DNA from 4 places in the Pseudarthrobacter sp. NIBRBAC000502772 genome. Region 3 is predicted to be linked to each of the others. Evidence: riboswitches for the same ligand, from Rfam matches in the RefSeq annotation. Region 3 holds a riboswitch; each other region holds the start of a gene.
The links. A riboswitch is a leader RNA that binds a small molecule or an ion and turns the genes downstream of it on or off. The one in region 3 is predicted to bind thiamine pyrophosphate.
Positions count from the first base shown of each region.

Region 1: it holds a riboswitch for thiamine pyrophosphate, as region 3 does, so the genes downstream of both, thiC (phosphomethylpyrimidine synthase ThiC) here and NIBR502772_RS00880 (ECF transporter S component) in region 3, are expected to answer to the same signal.
Region 2: it holds a riboswitch for thiamine pyrophosphate, as region 3 does, so the genes downstream of both, thiO (glycine oxidase ThiO) here and NIBR502772_RS00880 (ECF transporter S component) in region 3, are expected to answer to the same signal.
Region 4: it holds a riboswitch for thiamine pyrophosphate, as region 3 does, so the genes downstream of both, thiD (bifunctional hydroxymethylpyrimidine kinase/phosphomethylpyrimidine kinase) here and NIBR502772_RS00880 (ECF transporter S component) in region 3, are expected to answer to the same signal.

Region 1 covers NZ_CP041188.1:3,372,280-3,377,366, forward strand. The annotation lists gene NIBR502772_RS15610 (RNA-binding protein) at 1-34, opposite strand, end outside; gene rpsP (30S ribosomal protein S16) at 36-452, opposite strand; gene NIBR502772_RS15620 (hypothetical protein) at 664-1,101, opposite strand; gene NIBR502772_RS15625 (VOC family protein) at 1,215-2,090, opposite strand; TPP riboswitch at 2,246-2,353, shown strand; gene thiC (phosphomethylpyrimidine synthase ThiC) at 2,348-4,165, shown strand; gene NIBR502772_RS15635 (alpha/beta fold hydrolase) at 4,170-4,904, opposite strand; gene ffh (signal recognition particle protein) at 5,008-5,087, opposite strand, start outside.
Region 2 covers NZ_CP041188.1:3,698,862-3,703,948, forward strand. The annotation lists gene NIBR502772_RS17070 (thiazole synthase) at 1-120, opposite strand, end outside; gene thiS (sulfur carrier protein ThiS) at 125-361, opposite strand; gene thiO (glycine oxidase ThiO) at 358-1,704, opposite strand; TPP riboswitch at 1,695-1,815, opposite strand; gene thiE (thiamine phosphate synthase) at 1,843-2,619, shown strand; gene NIBR502772_RS17090 (RNB domain-containing ribonuclease) at 2,684-4,183, shown strand; gene NIBR502772_RS17095 (DEAD/DEAH box helicase) at 4,477-5,087, shown strand, end outside.
Region 3 covers NZ_CP041188.1:168,812-173,898, forward strand. The annotation lists gene NIBR502772_RS00870 (energy-coupling factor transporter transmembrane protein EcfT) at 1-53, opposite strand, end outside; gene NIBR502772_RS00875 (ABC transporter ATP-binding protein) at 50-1,699, opposite strand; gene NIBR502772_RS00880 (ECF transporter S component) at 1,699-2,349, opposite strand; TPP riboswitch at 2,415-2,556, opposite strand; gene NIBR502772_RS00885 (heme-degrading domain-containing protein) at 2,614-3,156, shown strand; gene NIBR502772_RS00890 (DUF4235 domain-containing protein) at 3,198-3,461, shown strand; gene mnhG (monovalent cation/H(+) antiporter subunit G) at 3,571-3,993, opposite strand; gene NIBR502772_RS00900 (monovalent cation/H+ antiporter complex subunit F) at 3,968-4,261, opposite strand; gene NIBR502772_RS00905 (Na+/H+ antiporter subunit E) at 4,258-4,803, opposite strand; gene NIBR502772_RS00910 (Na+/H+ antiporter subunit D) at 4,800-5,087, opposite strand, start outside.
Region 4 covers NZ_CP041188.1:3,284,840-3,289,926, forward strand. The annotation lists gene rpmA (50S ribosomal protein L27) at 1-91, opposite strand, end outside; gene rplU (50S ribosomal protein L21) at 153-461, opposite strand; gene thiD (bifunctional hydroxymethylpyrimidine kinase/phosphomethylpyrimidine kinase) at 734-2,332, opposite strand; TPP riboswitch at 2,315-2,412, opposite strand; gene NIBR502772_RS15190 (Rne/Rng family ribonuclease) at 2,515-5,087, opposite strand, start outside.

The DNA of each region.
Region 1 (5,087 bases), 1.6 Mb from region 3:
CCCGGACGAGGTGTTCGAGCGCTTCTGCCAGCAATCTACTCAGCCTCGGTGGTCTCTGCTTCGGCCGGGGCCTCGGCTGCGTCAGACTGCTTTGACTTCTTGGTGATGGCTTCCGGGATGATCACGGAACCCTTTTCCGGGGCAACAAAGGCAGCCTTCGGAGCTTTGGTCTTCAGGGTGCCTTCCTGGCCCGGCAGGCCCTTGAACTTCTGCCAGTCACCGGTGATCTTCAGGATCGCGGCAACCTGCTCGGACGGCTGTGCGCCGACGCCGAGCCAGTACTGGGCACGGTCCGTGTCCACCTCGATGTATGAGGGCTCTTCGGTGGGGTGGTACTTGCCGATCTCTTCGATGGCACGGCCGTCACGCTTGGAGCGTGCGTCCATGACGACGATGCGGTAGTACGGTGCGCGCATCTTGCCAAAGCGCTTAAGGCGAATCTTTACGGCCACTTTTGTGGTCACTCCTGTTTCAGAAAAGGGGTGAACCGACGTTCTGCACCCGTGGGGCGGGCCATACTTGAGGGTTCGAAGGACAGGATCCGGACGCGGAGAGAGGGGCCACGCAGATCGAGTACCTGTTTATTGTGCCAGATCAGCGTCCGGATTTCGACTTGACACGTCGGGATGGGGCAGCGGGCGGACCCGGCGGGCCACGGCCGGCCTACGACGACCAGACATACACCCCGGTGCGTGCGGCGTCATCGACGGAGTTGGCAAGCTCAGCGAACTGCTGGACATACGTCCGGGCCTCGGCCACGCCGAACGGCATGTCATCCTGGGCGGCCCACTTTTCAGCGACGTCGTCCAGGACATTGCCTTCGCCTTCAGTCTCGTAGCTGAGCAGGTCCGCGAGCGCACGCACCATGGCCGGCGGGACCCCGAGGAGGGAATCGCTGGCCACGTCAACCATGGCCAGCTCGTAGTCCGCGCCACCGGCGTGCACAGCAACGCCGGCAAGGTCGCCAAGCTGCTCGATTTCGAAATCGCTGATTCCGGGAATCCGCAGGGCCTGGCCCGCCGGGGAGCCGCCTGCATCCAGGACGCCCGCCCGCTTCAGCGCGGCATCGTGAGTGGAAACAAAAATTTCAGTGAAACCCATGGGAACAGCCCTCATTCCGTCGACGGTGCGGCCTGGAAGGGCAGCAGCAAGTGCCACCCCGGCCGTTCAGAATCAGCCTAGTACAAGGCAGGCCGCACATTTGGCAGCCGCACTCAGCGGACGGCGACCCGGATATTGTTGCGCCACGGGTCCTCGAAGCGAAGCTCGGCGCCCGTGTGGTGCGAGGCCACACCGGCGACCTTCAGGCGGTCGGCGAGCGCTCCGACGTCATCCCCGGAAGGGACCTCGATGAGCACTTCGCCGAGGCCCAGGGTGTCCTTGCGGGGACCGGCTCCGCGGCTGTTCCAGACGTTCATCGCCATGTGGTGGTGATACCGGCCCGCTGAGACAAACAGTGCCTGCCCGTGCCAGCCGGCGGTCTTTTCGAAGCCCAGCGTGCCCACGTAGAAATCGTGCGCAGACTGGACGTCGCCCACCTGGAGGTGGACGTGGCCCACGCCGGCTTCGCTGGCCCGCTGGCCCGCCACGGATTCCTGGGTCAGGTGCTGCTCGAGGTAGCGCTGCGGCGGCAGTGCCAGGCTGTCCATCACTACATCCTTCCCGTTCCACGACCAGTTTTCGCGGGGCCTGTCCCAGTACAGTTCGACGCCGTTGCCCTCGGGGTCGTTGAAGTAGAAGGCCTCGCTGACGAGGTGGTCGGCGCTGCCGGTGAAGGACCGGGGTTCGTACTGGGCGGCGGTGGCTACCGTGGCGGCAAGCGAAGCCTGGTCGTCAAACAGCAGTGCGGTGTGGAACAGCCCGGCCTCTCCCCTGCCAGGCAGATTCAAGGACGGGGCGGCCGCGAGATGGACCAGCGGGCGTTGAAGGCGGCCAAGATAGACGCCGCCGTCCTGTTCCGCGACGATCTCCAGGCCGAGCGCACGCTGGTAGTAGTCGGTCATCAGCTTCATGTCGCCCACCTTGAGCATCACGGTGCCCATGGAGAGGTCGGCAGGAAGGAGATCCCGGCTGGTGGCTTCTGCAGTCATGTGAAAACTCCCGGTCCGTTGGCCTTCGGATGGAAGGCGGCTATGCTTCCAATTTACTTGAAGCTTCAATTTAATTCAAGTGGCGGAGCAGACAGACTGCGACCGCTTTCCGGTGATTGCTGTCACCAGTCCACCCTCGGCCTGTGGTAGCTTCGACTTGACCACACGGGAGCCCTTGCAGGGGCTGAGATCGGGCTGACGCAGCCTGCGACCGTTGAACCTGTCCGGGTAATGCCGGCGAAGGAAGTGAGTATTCATTGAATACACAAGAAACACAGCTGATCCCTGCCCAAAATGAAGCCGACGTGGATCAAACGCTCCAGCCTGAAACCCAGTCACTGAAGTCCCACTCGCTGGCGTTTATCAACGATGAGGCCACCGGGATCCGGGTACCCGTGACCGAGATCGCGCTGGAACCGTCGCCGAACGGGGAGGCGAACGGGCCTTTCCGGACCTACCGCACGGCCGGTCCGGGCAGTGATCCGGTGGTGGGCCTCAACCCGTTCCGCTCGGAGTGGATCGCCGCCCGCGGCGATACCGCGCCGTACAGCGGACGGGAACGGAACCTGCTCGACGACGGCAAGTCGGCAGTGCGCCGCGGCGCCGCCTCTGCGGAGTGGAAGGGCGGGCAACCGGTGCCCCGCCGCGCCGTCGAAGGCAAGACCGTCACCCAGATGCACTATGCGCGGCAGGGTGTCATCACCCCCGAGATGCAGTTCATCGCCCTCCGCGAGAATTGCGACGTGGAACTGGTCCGCAGCGAGGTGGCGGCCGGCCGGGCCATCATCCCCAACAACATCAACCACCCGGAATCCGAACCGATGATCATCGGCAAGGCCTTCCTGGTGAAGATCAATGCCAACATCGGCAACTCGGCCGTGACAAGCTCCATTGCCGAGGAAGTGGACAAACTCCAGTGGGCCACGCAGTGGGGAGCTGACACGGTGATGGACCTCTCCACCGGCGATGACATCCACACCACCCGGGAATGGCTCATCCGCAACTCTCCCGTGCCCATCGGTACGGTGCCCATTTACCAGGCGCTGGAGAAGGTCAACGGCGAGGCCAACGCCCTGACGTGGGAGATCTACCGGGACACCGTCATTGAGCAGTGCGAGCAGGGGGTGGACTACATGACCATCCACGCCGGTGTGCTGCTGCGTTACGTGCCGCTGACGGCCAACCGCGTCACCGGCATCGTCTCCCGGGGCGGCGCGATCATGGCCGGGTGGTGCCTGGCCCACCACCAGGAGAACTTCCTGTACACCCACTTCGACGAGCTGTGCGAGATCTTCGCCAAGTACGACGTCGCGTTCTCCCTGGGCGACGGACTGCGCCCGGGGGCTACGGCGGACGCCAACGACGCCGCCCAGTTCGCCGAGCTGGACACCCTGGCTGAACTGACCCAGCGGGCGTGGGAATTCGATGTGCAGGTCATGGTGGAAGGTCCCGGGCACGTCCCGTTCCACCTGGTGCGGGAGAACGTGGAACGCCAGCAGGAACTCTGCAAGGGCGCCCCGTTCTACACGCTGGGGCCGCTGGTCACGGATATTGCCCCCGGCTACGACCACATCACGTCCGCCATCGGCGCCACCGAAATCGCCCGGTACGGCACGGCGATGCTTTGTTACGTCACGCCCAAGGAACACCTTGGCCTGCCGAACAAGGACGATGTGAAAACCGGAGTGATCACCTACAAGATCGCCGCCCACGCAGCAGACCTTGCCAAGGGCCACCCCGGCGCCCATGAGCGGGATGATGCACTGTCCAAGGCCCGGTTCGAGTTCCGCTGGCGCGACCAGTTCGCGCTGTCCCTGGATCCGGTCACGGCGGAGGCCTTCCATGACGAGACGCTGCCGGCCGAACCGGCCAAAACCGCCCACTTCTGCTCCATGTGCGGCCCGAAGTTCTGCTCCATGAAGATCAGCCAGGACATCAGGGACGAATACGGTTCGGCAGATTCGCAGGCGGCCATTGCCGAGGCCTACAGCGGGATGCGCGAAAAGAGTGCGGAGTTCCTGGCCGCCGGCGGAAAGGTCTACCTCCCCGAGCTTCGGATCCCGGCCGGGAACTGACGGCTCAGGAAGCCTGAACCGAGCGTGACCTGCCGACGTCGGCGATGAAGGACCGGATGGCACGGTCACCTTCGGCAGAGTCCTGGGGCCGGTGTCCTCCCGCAGCGATGCGGTGCAGGGCACCGGTTTCCTGCAGATATCCGGCGATTTCCTCGTAGAGCGGTTCCCACCCACCCGTAAGGACCATGGTGGGGACGCCCGGAACTATGTGCAGCGGGGCCTCCCAGGACGGCGCCTGCAACCGGAGCCGGCGCGCCGACCGTTTTTCCTCCGGCGTGGTGGGCTCCTGCAGGTCCGCCGCGAACATTCGCCGCACGAACTCACGTTGGAAGTCTTCATCGCTGAGCTGGTGCCGGACGTCGAACAGCGGTTGCATCAGGGCGCGGTGCGCGGCCGTGGCCGGCAGTTCGGCGGTCAGGGACAGGCACGCCGGTTCTACCAGCGTGAGGGAATACACCAGTTCGGGGCGTTCGACGGCAGCCATCATGGCCGCAATCGCGCCCTCGGCGTGGGCAACAACATGGCCCCCAGCGGCCCCGCGGCCGTCATCGGCAAGTGAGCGCAGGATGATGGCGGTATCTTCGGAGAACGAGGACTCCACGGGTTCAGCGATGGGGTCAAAACCGTGCCGCCGCAGGAAGAGGGCGTCGTACGTCAGGGCCATGCCGTGCTGGCGCAGCCACGCCGCGGCACCGAAAGGTCCGGCGCCGTGCACGAACACTACCCGCTGTTTGAACATGACCCAACCCTATTCCACGGCACCGACATCCCAATTGGGCAGCAGCCAGTGTTGTTATGAGTGCCCACAACGACGCCTGCTGCTACCCAGTCGGGAGGGGTGGTTACTTGCCGAGGAACTTGTCGAATCCCTTGGGCAGGTTCAGCTGCGACGGGTCGAAGTCGCCGCCCTGCTGGCCGAACG
Region 2 (5,087 bases), 1.3 Mb from region 3:
GAGGCTGGGGGCGCCACCGGTGCCCATGATGAGGCGGGAGCCGAGCTCGACGCCGTCGATCACCAGCCTGTCGGCGGCCTCTGGCAGGTTCTGTGTGCTGATGTTGCTGGTTACTGTCATGGTGTCAGCCTCCCTGGACTGCTGTGACCAGTTCGACGTCGTCACCTTCGGCGAGCGCCGTGACGAACCACTGGCTGCGGGGTACTACTTCGGAGTTATGGGCGACGGCGACGCCGAGTTTCTGCCCGTCTGTTGACTGGCCGTTGGCCGCGAGGGGACGGCCAGTGATCTGGCTGATGAGGGTGGTGATGGAGGCGTCGTCCGCCACGGAATGGCGCGAGCCGTTGAGGGTGATGTTCATGCTGATTCCTTCTGTGGGTCGAGGGCCTTCGTGCTGCTGATGTCCTTGCGTGGGGCTTGTATGCCGGCTACGTGGTGCGTTCCTGAAAAGCGGGCCGGGCTGAGGGCCTCCCATCGCGGGTCCGTCCGGCCATCCAGCAGGTCCCGGCAGATGGCCGCCGCCGCCGGGGCCAGGAGCACTCCGTGGCGGAAGAATCCGGTGGCAACTATCAGCCCGGCAATGTCCGCTGTGTTCCCCGTCCTTGGTGCGGAAGACGGTACGCGGCCGAGGAGAGGGGCGTTGTCCGGGGTCGCAGGCCTTGCCCGTGCCGTGCATTCCAGGAGTTCAAGCTCCGAGACGGCCGGCACCAAAACCTGGGCGTCCCGCAGCAACTGGTAGACGCCGCCCGCCGAGACAGCGGCGTCGCCCGTCCCGGCGAGCGCGTCTTCCCGCTGCGTAGCCCCGATCACCACCGTGCCGTCCTGCCGGGGAACGATGTAGACCGGCACACCATGGACCATTCCGCGGACCGTGGAGGTGAGGAGCGGGCGCAGGTGCTGCGGAACAGCCAGCCGCAGGATGTCACCGTAGACGGGCCGCAGGGGCAGGTGCAGTCCAACCGGCAGGCCCTCCAGCGACCCCGCCTGCAATCCGTTGGCCACGATGGTCTCCCTGGCTTGGACAGTCCCGCCGTGGGCGAGCCTCACGCCGATGACGCGGCCGTCCTCCCAGAGCAGGGCAGCGGCACGCTGGTCAACGGCGAATCCCGCGCGGGCACCTGCCACGGCGGTTCCTGCTTCCGGTTCGTGGAGGGCCAGGACTTCCTGGAGGCACGCCACGAGTTTCCGTGGATCCACCTGGTGGTCGGCGGGGATGTCCAGGGCGCAGGATATGGCCGGACTGAGCAGGGAATCCCTGGTCCTGGCCTCACGGACAGTCAGGGGTTCCACCACCAGGCCGCTGGCCTGCTGCACGGCCCGCAGGTCCATCAGCGCCCGGCGGTCCGCAGCGTCCGCGCCGATGGCGAGGGTCGGCGTCGTCAGATATCCGGTATCGCCAGCCCCGGCCAGGGCGAGGTCCGCCGCAAAGGCAGGCCACAGGCCCGAGGATGCCAGCATCAGCTCAAGGAGGTCTTCCTCCTGGTAGTGCAGTTCGCTCACAGGGGCCAGCATGCCGGCGGCTGCCCAGCTGGCGCCGTTGCCGGGCGCTTCATCGATCAGCACGACGGAACGGCCGGATCGCCGGACTTCCCAGGCTATGGCGTGGCCGATGACTCCGCCGCCGATGACGGCCACGTCGGCGTGCAGGGCGGTGGCCGGGCTGGCTGGTGCGGGCTCACGTGGGCTGCTTATCGCGGGGGGCATATGTTCCTTCCCTACGCCGGTACTAGCCGGATCAGGTCAAGCGGTCGGCTCTGACGCCCTCTCAGCCCGGCCGCTTTGTGACGGCTGCATCGGGCTCCCGCAGTACCCGCCCAGTTTAGGGGACTTAGGCTGGTTTCCATGAACGCGCAATCCTTCGCCGCTGCAGGCACGCCCTCCGCCCCCTCCGCCGCTCCCGAATCCTTGACCGGAACAGACTCCGCCGGCGGCACAAACACCGGCCTCCCGCACAGCGCCAGGCTGTACCTGTGCACCGACGCGCGCCGGGACCGCGGGGACTTTGGCGAGTTTGTGGACGCGGCGTTTGCCGGCGGCGTGGACATCATCCAGCTCCGGGACAAGGCCATCGAGGCAGCCGAGGAGTTGGAGCTGCTGGCCGTGCTTCAGGCCGCGGCCGAACGCCACGGAAAGCTGTGGGCAGTCAATGACCGTGCCGATATCGCGTTGCTCTCCGGCGCCCCCGTCTTCCACATCGGGCAGAAGGATCTGCCGGTCGCTTCCGCCCGCACGCTGCTCGGGGCACCAGCCGTGATCGGCCTTTCCACGCACAGCGCCGAGCAGATCGAAGGGGCCATCCGGCTGTCCGGTGGGCTGACTGACCAAGGCGGCCTGGACTACTTCTGCGTAGGACCGGTCTGGGCCACTCCGACGAAACCGGGCCGGGCCGCCGTCGGCCTTGACCTGGTGCGGTACGCGGCCGAAGCCGTCCGCGCTGCCGGTGGCACCCAGGCCACGCTGCCCTGGTTTGCTATCGGAGGCATCGATCTCGGCAACGTGGAGCAGGTGGTGGAGGCCGGCGCCGGCAGGATTGTTGTGGTGCGTGCCATCACCGAAGCCTCGGACCCCGCAGCGGCGGCCGTGGCACTCCTGGCGGCCCTGGACGCCGGCGCATCCTGACAATCCCCCGCGTGGCGGGCGGCGGGCGTGCACGATCCGTGGAAATCGAGCTAACCTGATTTTCGTGTCACATCATAGGTTGGCCCCCAATGTCCACGAGCAAACGAACGACCTCGCGGCGGCGCTGAGCGCCCTGCGGACCGAGCTGGAACTGCCGGGGCCCTACCCGGCGGAGGCGGTCCGGGACGCGGAAGCGGCAGTGGCCGCGCACGAGTTGCCGGGTGCTGACCTGACGGATGTGGCCTTCCTCACTATCGATCCGGCGTCGTCCACTGACCTGGACCAGGCGCTGTTCATCGAGCGTGCGGCCGCTGGCTACCGGGTGCTTTACGCCATCGCTGACGTGCCGTCCTTTGTCCGCCCCGGCGGCGGACTGGACGCCGAGACCCGGCGCCGCGGCCAGACGTTCTACGCCCCTGACGGCCGTATCCCGCTGCACCCGGAAGTCATCAGCGAAGGGGCAGGCAGCCTTCTGGCCGGCCAGCTGTGTTCCGCCTACGTCTGGGAGTTCGGGCTGGACGACGCCGCGCAGGTCTCCACTGTGAGCGTCCAGAGGGCCACCATCCGCAGCCGGGCCAAGCTGAGCTACAAGGGAGTCCAGGCCGAATTCGACGCCGGGACGGCCGGCCCTGTCCTGCAGCTCCTGAAGGAAGTGGGCCTCAAGCGCGTTGAACTGGAGCGGCAGCGCGGCGGCGCCAGCCTGAACATGCCCGAGCAGGAAATCGTGCAGCTGCCCGACGGCGGCTACCGGATTGCCGCGGCGCCGCAGCTTCCGGTGGAGGACTGGAACGCCCAGATCTCCCTGATGACGGGGATGGCGGCGGCAGACCTGATGCTGGCGGGAGAAGTGGGCATCCTGCGCACCATGCCCGCCCCGGACGAGCGCTCCCTGCGTCACTTCCGCATCCAGACTGAGGCATTGGGCAAGCCGTGGGACGGCAAGATCAGCTACGGCGAATACCTCCGCAGCCTTGACCCGACCGAGCCCCGGCAACTGGCCATCCTGCACTCAGCCGGCATGCTGTTCCGCGGCGCCAGCTACACGGCGTTCGACGGCACAGTCCCGAAAGAGGCCATCCAGTCCGCCATCGGCGCTGCCTATGCCCACACTACGGCACCGCTCCGGCGTCTGATCGACCGTTTTGTCCTGGTGATCTGCGAAGCCCTGAGCAACGGCAAGCCGGTACCGGACTGGGCGCGGGAAGCCCTGCCGTCCCTGCCGGAGATCATGGCCGGATCCGACCAGCTGGCATCTCGGATGGAACGCATGGCGCTGGACACCGTGGAGGCCGCGCTCCTGGTCAACCATGTGGGCCAGGAATTCGATGCGATCGTGATTTCCGGCTCCAAGCCGCAGAAGGACAACGGCAACGGGAAAAGCGGGAACGGCACCAGGAACGGAGCCGCAAAAAATGGAAACGGCCCCTCGGGGATCATCCAGATCGCCGAACCCGCCGTGACGGCCCGGTGCGGCGGTGACCTGGAATCCGGCACCAAGGTGCGGGTCCGCCTGATCTCTTCCGACATCGCTGCCCGCGAGGTCCACTTCGAGCTGCTGGCCTAAAGGTTTTGCGCGCCGCCTGATCGGCCCAAAGCCGGGATTCAGGGTCCGTACGGCTAGACTGAAGAAGTAGATATGGATGCCCGGTCGTTGATTTCCTTGATTTTGAATTCAACAAGCCCGCCCCTACGCGATCTTGAGATGCACCCGTTGGTCACCAGTGCCAGCATTTTGATAGCCCGCGATCGGCTTCCACTGGATTTGCTTGCGCGCTTCGAGCGTGCTCCGGAACGGCCACGTTGGCCGGCCCGTTGAGCAGGCAGCGCCAATGCCCAAATGAATAAGGAAACTCCCCTGTGAGTGAATTGCATACCCACCAGATCCTGACTGACGACTCCGGCATCGAGACGATCGAACCCGAAGAAACCATCATCTCGGACGAGAAGCCGCACGAGATCGAGGAGAAATCCTTCGCTGACTACAACGTCCGCGCCGACATCGTGGAGTCCCTCGCCGACGCCGGGATCACCCACCCCTTCCCCATCCAGGCCATGACCCTGCCGGTGGCGCTTTCGGGCCACGACATCATCGGGCAGGCCAAGACCGGCACCGGCAAGACCCTCGGCTTCGGCATTCCCGCGCTGCAGCGCGTGGTGGGTCCGGACGACGCCGGCTACGACAGGCTCGCCGTTCCGGGTGCACCGCAGGCCCTGGTCATCGTGCCCACCCGCGAGCTGGCCGTCCAGGTGGCCAATGATCTCCAGAACGCTTCCCGCAAGCGGAACGCCCGCATCACCACCATCTACGGCGGCCGTGCCTACGAGCCCCAGGTGGAGGCCCTGCAGAACGGCGTCGAGGTAGTTGTCGGTACTCCCGGCCGCCTCATCGACCTCTACAAGCAGAAGCACCTGGTCCTGAAGAACGTCAAGATGGTCATCCTCGACGAGGCCGACGAAATGCTGGACCT
Region 3 (5,087 bases):
TTGGCGCGCGTCAGCAGCGCGTGGTTGCCGCGGAGGGTCAGGGCATCCCTCATGCCGCACCTGCTTCCTGGCGGGCGCCGCCGCGCGAGGCCGGGCCGAGCCGCAGTCCGGCCCCGCCCAGGACTGCGCTGAATTCCTGGTCGTGGGTCACGGAAACCACGGAGGTCCCGGCGTCGAGCAGTTCTGAGAGGAACGAGGCGAGCTCGGCCCAGGTGTTGGCATCCTGGCCGAACGTCGGCTCGTCGAGGACCAGCACACGAGGGTGGGCCGCGAGGACAGTGGCCACCGAGAGGCGCCGCTTTTCGCCTCCCGAGAGCGTGTATGGATTGGCGTCCACCAGGTGCGTCAGGCGCAGCCGTTCCAGCAGCTCATCCACCCGCTCCTCGCCATGCCCCAGGTGCCGCGGGCCGAACATCAGCTCGTCCAGCACGCGGCCGGTCACGAACTGGTGCTCAGGCTCCTGGAACACGGTTCCGATGCGGGAAATCAGCTGGTTGGCTTTCCATTTGAAGGGATCGATCCCGGCCCCCTCGGAAAGCTCGACGGCGGCGGACACCTTCCCCGCCACCGGCGCCAGAAGCCCGGCGAGCGTCAGCGCAAACGTTGACTTGCCGGCGCCGTTGGGCCCCGTGACGGTGAGTGCCTGGCCGGAACGGACCTGGGCCGTGATGCCCAGCTGCACCGGTACGGGCGGGATGGTCCGGAAGCCGCGGCGCCGCGGACGCTCGCGGGAGACGGCCAGGTCCTCGGCCGCCAGCAGCAGGTCACCTGAGCCTGCGGACACGCGGCGGCGGGTTGCCGGAACATAGCCCGGCACCCAGACGCCTGCGCCGATCAGCATGTCCCGTGCCTCCGCGAGCACCTGGTCCGGCGGCCCGTCCAGCAGGACTGCGGACGTAGCGGAGGAAGCAGCGGAACCCGCTGCCGAGCCCGGCTGCAGCACCACAATCCGGTCCACCAGGTCCTTCCAGACGGACACGCGGTGTTCCACCACAACGAGGGTGGCACCGGTTTTGTCCAGGCAGCGGCCCACGGCGTCGCGGACTTCCAGCACGCCGGCGGGATCCAGGTTCGCGGTGGGCTCATCCAGCAGGATCAGCCCGGGCCGCATCGCGAGGATCCCGGCCAGCGCCAGACGCTGCTTCTGCCCGCCGGACAGGGCCGACGTCGGGTGGTCCAGCGGGAGCCGGCCCGCACCAGCGCCGCCGTCGGCGTTCAAACCGGAGCCCGCACCAGCGCCGTCGCTGGCGTTCAAACCGCCGCCCCCGGCACTCCGCAGCCCGACGTCGTCGAGCGCTTCATGGACGCGCCGCCAGATCTCGTCCCGTGGAACGGCGAGGTTCTCGGCGCCGAAGGCGACGTCGTCACCCAGGCGCGACAGAACAACCTGCGTTTCCGGATCCTGCTGCATCAGGCCCGAGCGGCCGCGTTGCCCGCGGGGCACCACACCGTCGATCAGCAGCGAACCGGTTTCGTCGGCGTCGTCCTCTTCATCCCCCAGCACCCCTGCGAGCGCGTGCAGCAGCGTTGACTTGCCCGCGCCCGACGGGCCCAGCAGCAGCACCCGCTCGCCGGGAGCGATGTCGAGGTCGAGCCCCCGGACGGCGGGGGCGGAACGTCCGGCATGCCGCCAGCCCCAGGCACGGGCGGACACCGCGGCGGGTCGTACTCCGTAAGCGCCGGCGTCGGAAGCGGTCATCAGTTGAAGACGGGCTCCGACGCTGCCTTCCGGGACGCGAACGAGCTCAGCACACCGGTCCTGGCCAGGCCGCGGGTGGCGATCCAGGACAGCGCGCCCGCAATCACCGCGCCGGAGATGGTGCAGAACACGATGTACGCGAGCTTGTCGCCGGGCTCGTAGGCGATGTTCCAGCCCCACGGCAGGAACGAGTCATTGAGGCCGCAGAACAGGCCCGCGCCGGCACCGGCCAGCAGCGCGGCGATGAGGTTGTACTTCTGGTGCAGGAAGGACTTGAACCGGAAGTTGCCGTACACCAGCAGGAAGAACACCAGCTCGGCGCCCAGGCCCTGGAGGAGTCCGGAGATCAGCACGGTGGCGCCGTACTGCGAGCCCATGATGAGTTCGCCGGTGGCGGCCACCGCTTCGCAGAAGAGCGCCGCGCCGGGTTTGCGGATGATGAGCATGCCCAGCACTGCCGGGATCATCCAGCCGCCGGCGATCAGGCCGGTCAGCGGGGGGTAAACGGCGTTCATGGGGGCGGAGACGATGCCGGCGCCCTGGGACCAGGCCCAGAAGATCACGCCGCCGGTGATGGCGATGAGTGCCGCCACCACGATGTCCACAACGCGCCAGGTATTGCCGGGTTTTTTGATTGCTGCAGTTGTCATTTTGGTCCTCCTGAGGAACAGGAGGGGAAAGTGCCCCGGCGTGCGGCGCTGCCGCCGTTTCCGGACACTTCGAGAACTCGACTCCCTTGCGCCGGTACTAACCGGATCAGGTTCGAGGGTCTGCGGCTGTCCGCACTCTCAGCGCCCACCTGCGGTTCCCTGGCAATGCCAGTGATGTCCGACGGCGGCGCTCCCCTGTCGTAAATAAATCTGCCCTGATGGGCGTGCTCCAGTTTACACCGCGGGCGGGGTAGATTGTGGGCCATGACTGCCAACAACCCGACTGTGACTGCGTTCAATCCTGATTCGACGGTGCCCCAGCCGGCGGGGCTGCTTGAGGCCCTGATTGCCCGGGTCGAAGCCGAGATCAACGAGCTGCAGTTTCCGCATTTCAGCAAGGACGACTCCCTCAACCTCGGGCTGCTCCTGGTGGAGCTGGGCAAATCGCGCCGGCTGCCTATCGCGATCGACATCACCAAGGGCGAGCAGGTCCTTTTCCATGTTGCCCTGGACGGCGCCACCCCCGACAACGAGCACTGGATCCGGGCCAAGCAGCGCACCGCCGCCAGGTATGAGATCCCGTCGCTGCTGGTGGGCCTGCGCGGCAGGCTGCACGGCGGCCGGATCGAGGACCACGGCTGGTTCGACGAGTCCACCTACGCCCCGCACGGCGGCTGCTTCCCGGTCTACGTCGCCGGTGTGGGTGCAGTGGCCACGGTGACGGTCTCGGGCCTGCCACAGCAGCAGGACCACGATCTGGTGGTGGAAGCCCTGCGGGAGATTCTGGAGTCCATGCAGCCGGGTTAGGCTAAAGGAAGTCCCGGATCCGCTCACAAGGAGTTCAACGAATGAACCTGTTCATCAAGCTGCTCGGCACTGCAATCAGCATCGGCGCCGGGTTCGTCGGCACCAAGGTGGTCAATACCGTGTGGGAAAAGTCCACCGGCCGGAAGCCTCCCACCGGCAAGGACGAAGACACTCCCACCACCCTGCGCTCGGCCCTGACGTTCGCGCTCATTTCGGCCTCGGTCAGCACCATCATCCAGGTGCTCGCCAACCGCGGCACCCAGCGGGCCATCACCCGCTTCGCCAAGTCCCAGGACATCGTCTAACCGCACCACCAGCCCCTGAGTTCTTGTCCAGATAATCGGTTCAGACCGGCCGAGATACCCGATTATCTGGACAAAAACTCACACGGGACGCTGGGGCTGCGCGTGTCGCTCAGTCCCGCCGGCCGCCGTCGGACGCTTCATCCCTGGACGATTCATCCCGGGCCGATTGGGCCGCCTTCTGAACCACGGCTTCGAGTTCATCGGAGCTGAGCAGCTCACGGTGCAGGTGTTTGGTCCGGTAACCGGCGCGGCCCACCATATGGGCGGAAACCGGCACCGTCAGCAGCTGGAAAATCCAGGCCACCAGCAGCACCGGCCACACCCACCAGGTGCGCAGCTGCAGGCCGATGGCCGCCAGGAGCAGGAACAGCCCCAGCACCTGCGGCTTGGTGGCCGCGTGCATCCGGCTCAGCAGGTCCGGGAAGCGGAGCAGGCCCACGGCGGCGGCGAGCGACATGAGGGCACCCACCACCAGGAACACCGCCGACACGGCATCGATGACGTTATCAACCACGCTGGCCTCGGGATTCATTGGCTTGCTCCCGCCGGTCGGCCACGTAGCGCGCCACGGTCACCGACCCGATGAAGCCGACCACGGACAGCGCCACCAGCAGCATCAGGTTGTTCAGGTGCCGGTTGACGGCCATGTCGATGCACAGGGCCGCACCGAGGATCGCGAGCAGTACGTCGGAGGCCAGCACCCTGTCCAGCAGCGACGGGCCGCGGGAGATCCTGATGATGGCTCCCGCCGCTGCCAGCGAAAGAATGACTGCGGTGACAGCCAGGACGGTCTGCATCATGCTGCGGCCTCCTGCCGGATTGCTTCGAGTTCCTCGCGGGTGCCCATGATCCTGATCAGGCCCGCTTCGATGGAGCGGACTTCCTTGCGCAGGCTTTCCACTTCTTCCGGGCTGCTGACATTGAGCGCGTGGAGGTACAGGGTGGACGTTGACCGGTCCACTTCCACCACCAGCGAGCCCGGGATCAGCGAAATCACGTGTCCGGTGGCGGTGACCATCAGATCCTGGTGGCTCCGCAACGGCACCGCGACGACGGCGTTGATGACCCGCGGGCCGCGGACAGCCGCCAAGTACATCACCTCAACGCTGGCTGCCGCCACCCTGCCCAGGAAACGCAGGGCAAATGGCACTGCATAAAGAATGTTGAACCTGCCGCTGAGTTCCACCGGCGGCAGGTAGAAGATCCGGGCCACGAGCACGGCCAGCAACGCGCCGAAGAGCAGGTTGCCGGGGCTGAAGTCCTGCCACAGGGCGCCCCAGACAATCACCAGCCATACCAGCAGGGGCAGTTCCTGGCGGAGGGAAATCCGGCGGCGGCTCATTTGCCCCCACCGTCTTTCAGGGCCAGCGGGGGAACGTCCGTGTCCTCGCCCAGCACGGCCTGGATGTAGGCGGACCGGTCCAGCATTTCGTGGGCGGCCTGGTCCGAGACAGTGAACAACGGGCCCGCAAAAACAGTGAGTGACACGCCCAGGACCACCAGGCCCAGGGTTGACCCCACCATGGTGCGGGGCAGCAGCGTGACGTTTTTGCGGCCGGCCCGGCTGCCGGTATCCGAATCCTTGGGCTCGGCCAGCAGGACGGGGTCCGGGTGCTCGGCGTCCGA
Region 4 (5,087 bases), 1.7 Mb from region 3:
CTACCTGGCCGCCGAAGCGCTTGACGCCGAGGTACTGGGCGTTGGAGTCACGACCGTTGCGAGTGGAACTCGCGCCTTTTTTATGTGCCATTTGAAATGCCTGCCTTTAAATTCTGGGGAATCTGCTGAAGAACCTGAACAGTAACGAAGAGTTACTTGATACCCGTGATCTTGACCTTGGTCAATTCCTGACGGTGACCCTGGCGCTTCTTGTAACCGGTCTTGTTCTTGAACTTCTGGATGACGATCTTCGGACCACGGAGGTCTTCGAGGATCTCAGCCGTAACCGTTACCTTGGCCAGGTCCGCAGCAGCAGAGGTGACTTTGTCACCGTCTACCAGGAGCAGTGCGGGCAACTCAAAGGTGCTGCCGGCTCCACCGGGGACGCGGTTCAGGGTAACGAAGTCTCCAACGGAAACCTTCTCTTGGCGGCCGCCTGCGCGGACAATCGCGTACACCACTTGGGAACTCACTTCTCTCGACGTTTATTACTAAATTTGCGTGCTGAACCCTGTTCCATAATTGGCTGGGTTCTCGCTGTGCCTCAACGCCGTGGGGTCGTAACCCAAGTGTTGGCGTAAGCACCGAAGATCTAGAATACGCTAATTTTGCCTTCGGCCGCAAATGAGGCTGGTTACGGCAGGTTGTCTGTGATAGGACCCACAAGCAGGTACTGCACTGACAATCCAAAACCGTGCCTGACTATCGTACAGGCCGCACGGGCCCCAGCCGGTCAGGAATGAATTCGCGGCGCGTCGAAGAAATCCACCTCGAACCGGCACGACTGCCTGAAAGCCACCAGCATCGCCGCCCGTTCACCCGTGGAAGCACTCCGGCCGGCGTCGTCAGCCAAGGCGATGGCGTCACGCGTGGCCTGGGCGAAATCCTCGTCAGCATAGGCCCGCAGCCAGTCGGCATAAGGATGTGCTGCCGGTGCACCCGCAGCCAGGAACTCCGCGTGCAGAGTCTGTCCCACTTCGGCATACAGCCAGAAGCACGGCAGTACCGCCGCCACGAGGACCGCGTAGCTGCCGGAGGCAGAGGCCGCCAGCAGGTGGTCCACGTAGGACTTGGTGACAGGTCCGAGGACGGAGTCCACTGTCCTGGTGCTTAGCCACGTGCGGTGCAGTTCGGACTCGACCTCAAGGCATTGCTGGGCCGACTTTGCCCAGAACAACTGGGCGGCTTCCGTGGGCGCCAGCGCACTGGCCCGGGCAAGAACCCGCGAATAGCCGTTGAGGTAGATGGCGTCCTGGGCGAGGTAATAGGCGAACTGTTCCTCAGCCAATGTGCCGGCCGCCAGGTCGCGGATGAAATCCAGCCCGTAGATGGCTGCAAGATCCGGCTCCGACGCCCGCCGCAGCGTCTCTGCGAATTCGCCGGCTGCCGGAACCTGTTGCATGTGGTGGAAGTGGTTGATGGGGCCGTTGCCCGCGCCCACCTCAAGTTGGTCAGCGGCCTGCAGCGCGCCCACCAGCCAGGGCTTCACTTTCCGCAATGAGGCTTCCCAATCCCCCAGCCGCGCCTGAGCCGTGGCCATGGCCGCTGACAGCGAGCAGCCGGTGCCATGGCTGTTGCGCGTGGGGATCCTGTCCCCGCTCACTTCCACCACCTCCCGGGCGAGCAGCCCGGCAGCGTTGACCAGGGCATCCGGGCACGCACCGCCGTCGAGATGGCCGCCCTTGACCAGGACGGTGGCACCGGTCGCGGCGGACAACCGCTGCCCCTGCCCGAGCGCGTCGTGCCATTGCCTCGCCTGCGGCTCCCCCACCAGGATGGCCAGTTCCGCCAGGTTGGGGGTGATCAGGTCCGCGAGCGGGAGCATCTCCCGCAGGGCCGCCTCGGCAGACTCCTGCAGCAGCCGGTCGCCGCTCGTGGCCACCATCACCGGATCAAGAACGACGACGGCGGGACGCACCTTTTCCAGCCAGTCGCGGACCACGCCTATCACCGCAGCGTCGCCCAGCATGCCGATCTTGACCGCGTCGATGGTGATGTCATCGCTGATGGCATCGAGCTGCTGGCCCAGGAAGGACGCCGGCGGGACGTGAACCGCCTGGACCCCCTGGGTGTTTTGGACCGTCAGCGCGGTGATCGCCGCCATGCCGTAGCCGCCAAGGGCTGCAATGCTTTTGAGGTCGGCCTGGACGCCCGCGCCCCCTGAAGGGTCCGATCCGGCAATGGACAGCACCCGCGGGACGTCACGCAGCACCCGGACCGCAGAAGATCGGCCTGGTCCGGGCTGGACCTCAGCCCGGGTTGCTGGGGTCTCCGGCAGGGTCGCCGCGGGTGTTGCAGGAGGAAGGACAGAAGTTGAAGCCAAAGGAGACATCCCTTCGCCGGTGCTAACCGGACAGGTTCAACGGGTGTGGATCTCAGCCGGCTCTCTGCGCGGCACCCCGTGTCAGTCACCAGCCTAGCGTTCCTCGCGACTTAACGCCGGACGCCCGGACGCAGCCTGTGAATCACAGGCTGCGTCCGGGCGCCGTTGTATTGGCTTGCCCTGCTGCTTGGTCAGAGCTCCGAGGCCGGAACCCCTACGCCCAGGATGATGGGCGCGTTGGCGGCAACCGGCTTGTCGGCCACAGGAGCCTTGACGGGCTCCGGTGCCTTGGCGGCGTGGGTGTGTCCGGCGGCAGCCGCCGGAACGGCTTCGTGATGCTCTACGGACGTGGCGTTGGCTGCGCCCTGGGCACGGCTGGCACTCCGGTTCCGCCGGGGACGGCGGGCGCGGGGCTCCTCGGTGTGGTCGGAGTAATCCCTCTCCGCCGCGGCTGGCTGCTGCTGGCGGGCAGGTTCGGCCGCCCGGCTTTCAGTTGCATGAACTGCCGGCAGCGTGCTTTCCGCTACAGGAGCCGGCTCACCAAGGTGGGCGAAGGCCTCCGCGAGGCGGTCAAGTGTCAGGGCAGGTGCGTGCGGCTGGTCATCGTGGTGCGCAACGAACGGAAGCACCACCTGCTCGCCGCCGAATGTCAGCACTGCGGCCGGGCGGCCGCTGGAGTCCGTTTCGGACTGCCCAACCGGAGCCGGCACTGGAGCCGCAGGCTGCCGGCCCGCGGCAGCTGATGCGTGCGCCACCTCGTCGTCATGCAGATGCGCAGCGTGGGCTGCGGCCGCAATGTTCGCAAGCGCCGCCCGCGTGGCCTCCGCCTTCGCATGGCGCTCGGCATCGCTGGCCTCCGGGTGGACCGTGTGGATCTGCACCGGAGCTGCCGGTGCTGTTTCCAGCGGCTGGCCACTCCGTCCGCGGCGGCGCTTCCGGTCAGTGCGGCCACCCGGCTGGCTGTCCGGGCGCTGGCTGTCAGTCCGCACGCTGTCAGTGCGCTGGGCTTCCGGGCGGCTGTCTACCCGCTGCACGTGGTGCTCCGCGGCTACCGTGTTGGCGCGGCGGTGTTCCACGGGGTCGTCGTGGGTGACAATTCCGCGGCCTGCACAGGTTTCACACTGCTCGCCGAAGACTTCCAGGAGCCCGGTGCCCATGCGCTTGCGCGTCATCTGCACGAGGCCCAGCGAGGTCACTTCGGCCACCTGGTGCTTGGTCCGGTCGCGGCCCAGGCATTCCACCATGCGGCGCAGGACAAGGTCGCGGTTGGATTCGAGGACCATATCGATGAAGTCGATGACGATGATGCCGCCGATGTCGCGGAGCCGGAGCTGCCGGACCACTTCTTCAGCTGCCTCGAGGTTGTTCTTGGTGACGGTTTCCTCGAGGTTGCCGCCGCTGCCGGTGAACTTGCCGGTATTGACGTCCACCACGGTCATGGCTTCGGTGCGGTCAATGACCAGCGAGCCGCCCGAAGGCAGGAAGACCTTGCGTTCCAGGGCCTTGTGGATCTGCTCATCGATCCGCCACGCAGCGAAGATGTCCTGGTCCTTGGTCCACTTTTCCAAGCGGCCCACGAGGTCCGGGGCCACATAGGTGACGTAAGCCTCGATGGTGTCCCAGGCCTCTTCACCGGAGACGATCAGCTTGGAGAAGTCCTCGTTGAAGACATCACGGACCACCTTGATGGTGAGGTCAGGTTCGCCGTAGAGCAGCTCCGGCGCGAGGATCTTGGTGGACGTGGACTGGCTTTCGATGCCCTCCCACTGCGCGCGCAGCCGGTTGATGTCGTGTGTGAGCTCCTCTTCCGAGGCGCCTTCGGCAGCGGTGCGGACGATGACGCCGGCGTGCTCCGGGAGGCGGTCCTTGAGGATGCGCTTGAGGCGGTTTCGCTCGACGTCGGGCAGTTTGCGGGAGATTCCGGTCATGGAGCCGCCAGGCACATAGACCAGGTAGCGGCCGGGCAGCGAGATCTGGCTGGTCAGGCGTGCACCCTTGTGGCCCACGGGATCCTTGGTGACCTGGACCAGGACGGTGTCGCCGGACTTGAGCGCGTTTTCGATCCGGCGCTGCTTGCCTTCGAGGTTAACTGCCTCCCAGTTCACTTCACCGGCGTACAGGACGGCGTTGCGGCCGCGTCCGATGTCAACAAACGCCGCTTCCATGGACGGCAGGACGTTCTGCACCTTGCCGAGGTAGACGTTGCCGATCAGGGAGTCCTGCTGGGTCTTGGAAACAAAGTGCTCGGCCAGGACGCCGTCTTCGAGGACGCCGATCTGGATTCTGTCGTCGCGCTGGCGGACGATCATCTGCCGGTCAACTGATTCGCGGCGGGCCAGGAACTCGGCCTCGGTGATGACCGTGCGGCGGCGGCCCGTGTCGCGGGATTCGCGGCGGCGCTGCTTCTTGGCTTCGAGGCGCGTGGAACCCTTGACTGAGGTGACGCGGTTGTTGACCGGCGCTTCGGTCGCGGCGCGCGGCGCGCGGACACGGGTCACCGTGTTGGGCGGGTCGTCGCCTTCGCCGCCGGTCAGTTCCAGATCCTGGTCGCCACGGCGGCGGCGGCGGCGACGGCGGGACGTCACGCCCTCATCGGCCTGCCCGGCGGACTCCTCATCGGTTTCTTCGGCTGCGCCTTCGTCGCCTTCGGTTTCCCCGTCAGCATCGCTTTCGCCTGTGCGGCTGCGGCCACGGCGGCCACGGCTGCGGCGCCTGCGGCGGCCGTTGGCGTCGTCCGCTTCGCCGTCTTCGGCGTCGTCCTCTT